Linked DNA regions of Arcticibacter tournemirensis. The protein of the gene in region 1 binds, or shares a complex with, the protein of each later gene. Links are inferred from orthologs where the notes say so. Each region holds a gene or a part of one and is shown in the gene's direction. Other genes may lie near its edges. The genes, in order: pnp and rny.

What was found.
Region 2: pnp (region 1) and rny share a complex: the UniProt entries of both Bacillus subtilis proteins name them as parts of the possible RNA degradosome complex. The link is inferred for Arcticibacter tournemirensis from one-to-one orthologs.

Annotation. Positions count from the first base shown.
Region 1 is NZ_VFPL01000001.1:2,566,720-2,570,035, forward strand. Bases 176-3,162 are described here. They hold pnp (polyribonucleotide nucleotidyltransferase), read left to right. Parts: upstream 176-588; coding sequence 589-2,736; downstream 2,737-3,162. Other genes in these bases: rpsO (30S ribosomal protein S15), read left to right, coding at 176-457; BDE36_RS10710 (TlpA family protein disulfide reductase), read left to right, coding at 2,991-3,162. Outside these bases: more of rpsO, read left to right, coding at 170-175; more of BDE36_RS10710, read left to right, coding at 3,163-3,316. UniProt on the Bacillus subtilis protein: Involved in mRNA degradation. Catalyzes the phosphorolysis of single-stranded polyribonucleotides processively in the 3'- to 5'-direction. Necessary for competence development in Bacillus subtilis.
Region 2 is NZ_VFPL01000001.1:4,950,609-4,953,861, reverse strand. What follows is about bases 274-3,197. They hold rny (ribonuclease Y), read left to right. Parts: upstream 274-920; coding sequence 921-2,474; downstream 2,475-3,197. Other genes in these bases: BDE36_RS20660 (Mpo1 family 2-hydroxy fatty acid dioxygenase), read left to right, coding at 2,542-3,057; BDE36_RS20670 (cell division protein ZapA), read left to right, coding at 403-693; BDE36_RS20675 (hypothetical protein), read left to right, coding at 274-379. Outside these bases: more of BDE36_RS20675, read left to right, coding at 71-273; BDE36_RS20655 (TonB-dependent receptor), read left to right, coding at 3,198-3,253. UniProt on the Bacillus subtilis protein: Endoribonuclease that initiates mRNA decay. Initiates the decay of all SAM-dependent riboswitches, such as yitJ riboswitch. Involved in processing of the gapA operon mRNA, it cleaves between cggR and gapA.

The DNA of each region.
Region 1 (3,316 bases):
TTCCTGAGCGAATCAAACAGCGTTGTGTAAAAAATGATTATTCTTTCGGTCGGGAAAAGTATCCGGCAGCCATCGGATCTGTCGCTGAAATATTTGGTTTGTATTTTTTTTAATCCTACCTTTGCCCCCTAATTAACAGATGGTTTAACGCTTTAATACTATTCAGGTAATGTATTTAAGTAAAGAGAAAAAGGCAGAGATTTTTGCCAAACATGGCAAAGGCGCCGAAGACACAGGTTCTGCCGAAGGCCAGGTAGCATTATTTACAACTCGTATTGCTCATTTAACAGGGCATTTGAAGAAAAACAGGAAAGATTTTTCTACTCAGTTAGCACTTCAAAAATTAGTTGGTAAACGTCGTGCATTGTTATCTTATTTATATAAGAAAGACATTGAAAGATATCGTGCTATCATCAAAGCATTAGAATTAAGGGATATCATTAAAACTATCAAATAATTCTTTTTTTTAAAAATTAAAAGCCATCTCATCCGGGGATGGCTTTTTTAGTTTAATTTAGCAAACAAAAAGTCTAAAATAAATTATTGATGTACTTCTAAAGACGAAAGGTACATTGCAATGAACACAAGATGAGTTACAATTTAATTAAAAAGTCGTTCGATTTAGGCGATGGCCGTACAATCGAAATCGAGACAGGCAAGCTGGCCAAACAGGCTGACGGTTCTGTCGTGGTAAAAATGGGTGATACAATGCTCCTGGCTACAGTTGTATCGTCTAAAGAAGCAAAAGAAGGTGTAGATTTCCTGCCCCTGTCTGTTGACTACCAGGAAAAGTATGCAGCTACCGGACGTATTCCGGGTGGTTTCCTTCGCCGTGAGGCACGTTTATCAGATTATGAGGTATTGATCTCACGTTTGGTTGACCGCGCACTGCGTCCGATGTTCCCGGAAGATTATCATGCTGAAACGCAGGTGATGATCTCCCTGATCTCTGCTGATAAAAATATCATGCCGGATTCATTAGCCGGACTTGCTGCTTCTGCAGCGCTTGCGGTTTCTGACATTCCGTTTAACGGCCCTATATCTGAAGTAAGGGTTGCAAAGGTTGATGGAAAGCTTGTAATTAACCCTTATATGAGCGATCTGGAACGTGCTACCCTCGAGTTTATCGTTGCTGGTTCAGAAAACGATATCGTGATGGTGGAAGGCGAGTGCAGTGAGATCTCTGAAGAGGAAATGGTTGAAGCGATTGAATTTGCACACCGGGCCATAAAGGTACAGGTGCAGGCGCAGCGCGAACTGACTGAAGCTACAGGAAAGACTGAAAAACGCGTATACTCTCATGAACACAGTAATCCTGAATTAAAGGAACGTGTGTATGCTGCAACGTATCAGAAAGTATACGAAATTGCTAAATCGGGTTCTGCAAAACACGAGCGTTCTGAAAAATTCGAACAGATTCAGAATGAGTTCATCCTTACACTGGGTGAAGAAGTTGATGATGTTACGAAATTCCTTGCAAAGAAATATTTCCATGATGTACAGTATGACGCTGTCCGTAATCTGGTTCTTGACGAAGGAATCCGATTGGATGGCCGTGATGTACGCACCGTACGTCCGATCTGGAGTGAAGTAGGATATTTGCCTGCTGCACACGGTTCTGCTGTATTTACCCGTGGCGAAACCCAATCACTGACTACAGTGACACTGGGAACGAAACTGGATGAGCAGATGATTGACGGAGCCTTTATCAATGGTTATCAGAAATTTATCCTGCATTACAATTTCCCTGGCTTTTCGACAGGTGAAGTTCGTATGAACCGTGGCGCCGGTCGCCGTGAAATCGGCCATGGTAACCTGGCTCAGCGTTCATTGAAGAAAGTTCTTCCTGAAGGTGATGATAATCCGTATACAATCCGCGTAGTTTCTGATATCCTTGAATCGAATGGTTCGTCGTCTATGGCAACTGTTTGTGCCGGTACACTGGCGCTTATGGACGCAGGGGTTAAATTAAAGGCTCCGGTTTCTGGTATCGCAATGGGTTTAATTACCGATGAGAAAACCGGAAAATATGCTGTATTAACCGATATCCTCGGCGATGAGGATCATTTAGGTGACATGGACTTCAAGGTAACCGGTACTGAAAATGGTATTGTTGCCTGCCAGATGGACCTTAAGATCAACGGGTTGAGATGGGAAGTTTTAAGAGGTGCGTTAGAACAGGCTAAGGAAGGCCGTCTTCATATCCTGAACGAAATGAAGAAGACTCTTGCTGAACCACGTACTGACTTGAAACCTCACGCTCCGCGTATCGTAGTGCTTAAGATAGACAAAGAGTTTATCGGCGCGGTAATCGGACCAGGTGGTAAGATCATCCAGGAAATGCAGCGCGAAACGAATACTACGATCACTATCGAAGAAAAAGATAATCAGGGTATCGTTAGTATCTTCGCTCCGGATAAAGATGCAATTGACAGTGCGGTAAGACGTATTAAAGGCATCGTAGCTAAACCGGAAGTTGGAGAGATCTACGAAGGTAAGGTGAAATCGATCATGCCTTTCGGCGCTTTCGTTGAGATCCTTCCTGGCAAAGACGGATTACTTCACATTTCTGAAATAGACTGGAAACGTTACGAAACGATGGACGGTATATTCCAGGTTGGTGACGAAGTTCGTGTGAAACTTCTGGATGTAGATAAGCAAGGCAAGCTGAAGCTTTCCAGAAAAGCTCTTCTGCCAAGGCCTCCAAAGCCTGAAGGTAAACCGGCTGGCGAGTAATAGCTGAAGTTTACTGAATAATAGAACATTAAAGGTTGTTTCGCGATATCGTGAAGCAACCTTTTTTTGTTTGATGCCTGAACTGATTTCTTATTAGTCTGCCCCTTAAATTTTCTGTATTTCCTTCTTTGTCCTGCTGGTTTTTATTTTGTAGCTTAGTAATTACTAACGATATAGTAACTAACCAGAAATCTAAAGCTTATGGGGTAGCCTCCACTATCCTAACATTAATCGCAAAAACCAATGAACTAATCATGAGAAAAACATTTTATTCTTCCGTGAAATCTATTCTTGTCAGCTTATTAATAGTTCACACAACTGGCTTAAATAGCTTGAAAGCTCAAGTAAAGGCGAACAAAACAACGCCGATTGAAAGGGCGGCGCAGCTAAGCTTAGCAAAGGCTGTTGAAACTGACATGAAAAATCTGGATCTCCATAACAAGTTTATCAGGAGCTTTAGGGGAAAGAATCAGCTTCTCGATTCGCAGTATGTTGTATGGGCGGCCAAATATCCATATATCAGGGAGGTGCCATTTGCCATAGGCCGGTATTATGCCAATCTGGAATTACCTCAGGCAAG
Region 2 (3,253 bases), 2.4 Mb from region 1 along the record:
CGGGTGCAGATTGAAAGCTGAGGGTTCTATCCAACAGCTTACAACTCACAACTCATAACAAACAACACAGATGTCGCTAACCGGACAATTAGATAGTGTACTTGAAAGCACACAAAGATTGATTGAGTTATGTGAAGCGTTGCAGGAAGAAAATGATCTGTTAAAGCTTGAAAACCAGTCGCTGAAGGTTGCAGTGGATACAGGTAAGAGTAAGTCGGCAGAGCTTGAAGAAAAGCTTAAAGCGCTCAGGCTCGCACGGTCTCTGGAGAGCATTTCGGTATCAAAATTTGATACGAATGAAAAAACGCTTGACATAAAGCAAAAAATTAGCGAATTTGTGCGGGAAATAGATAAGTGTATTGTATTGCTGAAAAAGTAGTACTGACGTGAAACAAAGCTCAAATGGGAGAAATCTCCATTAAAATAAATATTGCTGACCGCGTTTATCCTTTAAAGGTAAACATGGAAGAGGAAGAAATTGTAAGAAAGGCAGCTAAATTGATAAACGATCGCATAAAAGAATATCAGGACAATTATGCGGTAAGAGATAAACAGGATCTGCTATCAATGAGTGTATTACATTATGCAACCGCTACATTAAGGGCAGAGAAGAAGATGTCGGAAGAAGGAACTGAAGTAGCAGATAAAGTTTATCAGTTAGATCAGCTGCTTTCAGAATTCTTTTCTAAGTAATATATTCGTTCTTTATATAATTAAGAGCCAAAAGACTTAACCGCAGTTAATTCTTGAGTTTCACTATTGTATTAAACTTAACGCTTCTATATCAAAGGAGTTAATGAAAATGTAAATCACCTGGCAATGCCACTTGATTATGATTAAAACTCTAAACTTGTTTGCAGAAGTTTTACAGTACATGGAGCTTAAATTAATTGCGGTTTTTTTATAAGTGGAGGAAAAATATGGAAATAATACTGTACATTTTATTAGGATTGGTTGCCGGAGTGGTGATTGGGCGGTTTATGCTCCGGAAGTTATTAAAGAATCAGGAGCTGGCTGCCCAGAATAAGGTAAAGAAAATTTTAAAGGAAGCCGAGAATAACGCTGAGATATTAAAAAAGAACAAGCTTCTTGAAGCGAAAGAAAAGTTCCTTCAGATGAAGGCTGAGCACGAACAGGAGGTAACAGCAAAAAACAATACCCTGAACCAGCGTGAGAACTCGATCAAGCAGAAAGAACAGTCGATAAACCAGCGCCTCGAAAATACTAATCGCAAAGATCAGGAACTTGAAAACCTAAAGAAGAATCTTGAGAAGCAGCTTGAAATTACCAGGATCAAACAGGAAGAAGTAGATGCGCTGAAATTACAGCACATCAGTAAGCTCGAAACCATAGCGGGCCTTTCTGCCGAAGAAGCGAAAAACCAGTTGGTTGATACTTTGAGAGAAGAAGCCCGCAGCAAGGCTATGATCCAGATCAAGGATATTGTGGATGAGGCGAAGCTTACAGCAAGTAAAGAGGCAAAGAAAGTAGTTATACAAACTATTCAGCGTACTGCAACTGAAGCTGCTATCGAAAATACAGTATCGATATTCAATATTGAAAACGACGAAATAAAGGGCCGGGTGATTGGGCGCGAAGGACGTAACATCCGTGCGCTTGAAGCTGCTACAGGAGTTGAAATTATCGTAGATGATACCCCAGAAGCAATTATTCTTTCCGGCTTCGATCCTGTAAGACGTGAGATAGCCCGACTTGCTTTACATCGTTTGGTAACAGATGGGCGTATCCACCCTGCACGTATTGAAGAAGTGGTTGCTAAGACGAAAAAGCAAATTGAGGATGAAATTGTCGAGATTGGTGAACGTACCGTTATAGATCTGGGCATTCACGGCCTGCATCCGGAACTGATCCGCATGATAGGCCGTATGCGTTACCGCTCTTCCTATGGCCAGAATCTTTTGCAGCACTCACGTGAAGTTGCCAATTTCTGTGCCACGATGGCTTCAGAGCTGGGGTTAAATGTTAAGCTCGCAAAACGTGCAGGGTTGCTTCATGATATTGGTAAAGTGCCTGATGATAATCCGGAGTTACCACATGCGATCCTTGGGATGCAGCTGGCTGAGAAGTATAAGGAACATCCTGAAGTATGTAATGCAATCGGCGCCCACCACGACGAAATTGAGATGACTTCTATGCTGTCGCCTGTTGTGCAGGCCTGCGATGCGATCTCAGGAGCACGCCCAGGTGCCAGGCGCGAGGTTGTTGAAAGCTATATCAAACGGCTGAAAGAGCTGGAAGAGCTTGCACTTTCTTACCCTGGAGTGGAAAAGACCTTCGCCATACAGGCTGGTCGGGAGCTTCGTGTAGTGGTAGAAAGCGAGCGTGTGAGTGATGCGCAGGCAGAAATTCTGGCAACTGATATTTCTAATCGTATCCAGACAGAAATGACCTACCCGGGACAGATCAAAGTAACGGTTATCCGCGAAACCAGGTCTGTTTCGTACGCAAAATAAAAATACTCTTTAAGCCCTCTTCCTCAGGAAGGGGGCCTTTTAAAATAAGCTGTGACGAACTTATCTGATGAATAAACCCGCAAAAAGCTCTAACCCAAGCCCTGTTGAAGCAGTTGCCAGCCAGTTTAACGGTTTTCATCGGAATAAAGCAAATAAGCTCATTCATTACTTTACAATCCCTTTCCTAACCTTTGCCGTACTGGGACTCATATGGTCAATTCCCTTTCCTCATCTCGACTTCCTTGGCCGCTACAACGGTTTTGTTAATTGGGCCTCTTTTGTAATAGCAATTGCGGTGTATTACTATTATAGAATCTCCCAGGTTCTCTCGTATGCTATTCTCCTGGCGATCTTTGCTTTTTCGGCCTGTATCGTTGGACTTGAGAAATTGCATATGCAACAGGGTTGGCCTGAAATGTGGCAGGTTTGTGCCATTGTTTGTATCGTTTCGTGGTGCATGCAATTTTACGGGCACAAGATCGAAGGCCGTAGTCCTGGCATTGCCTACAGTTTCAAAACGTTTGTTAACGGTCCGGTATGGCTGTTTTATTCGTTATTAAGAAAGACCAGTATTAAGTTGTAACTCTGCCGTACACTTACCGTATCTTACGCCTCTCGCTCGTGTTAATCTTTAGTTAACATTCAGCTTACCTATACTTAATTAATAGCTAACATCCTGCTAACATTGTGATAATACTTTTGTAGCGAACAAAAAGTACAAAAGTGAAAAAAAATTACATTTTCAAAGTTACAGGACTGCTTATCGTATTTATTCTCAG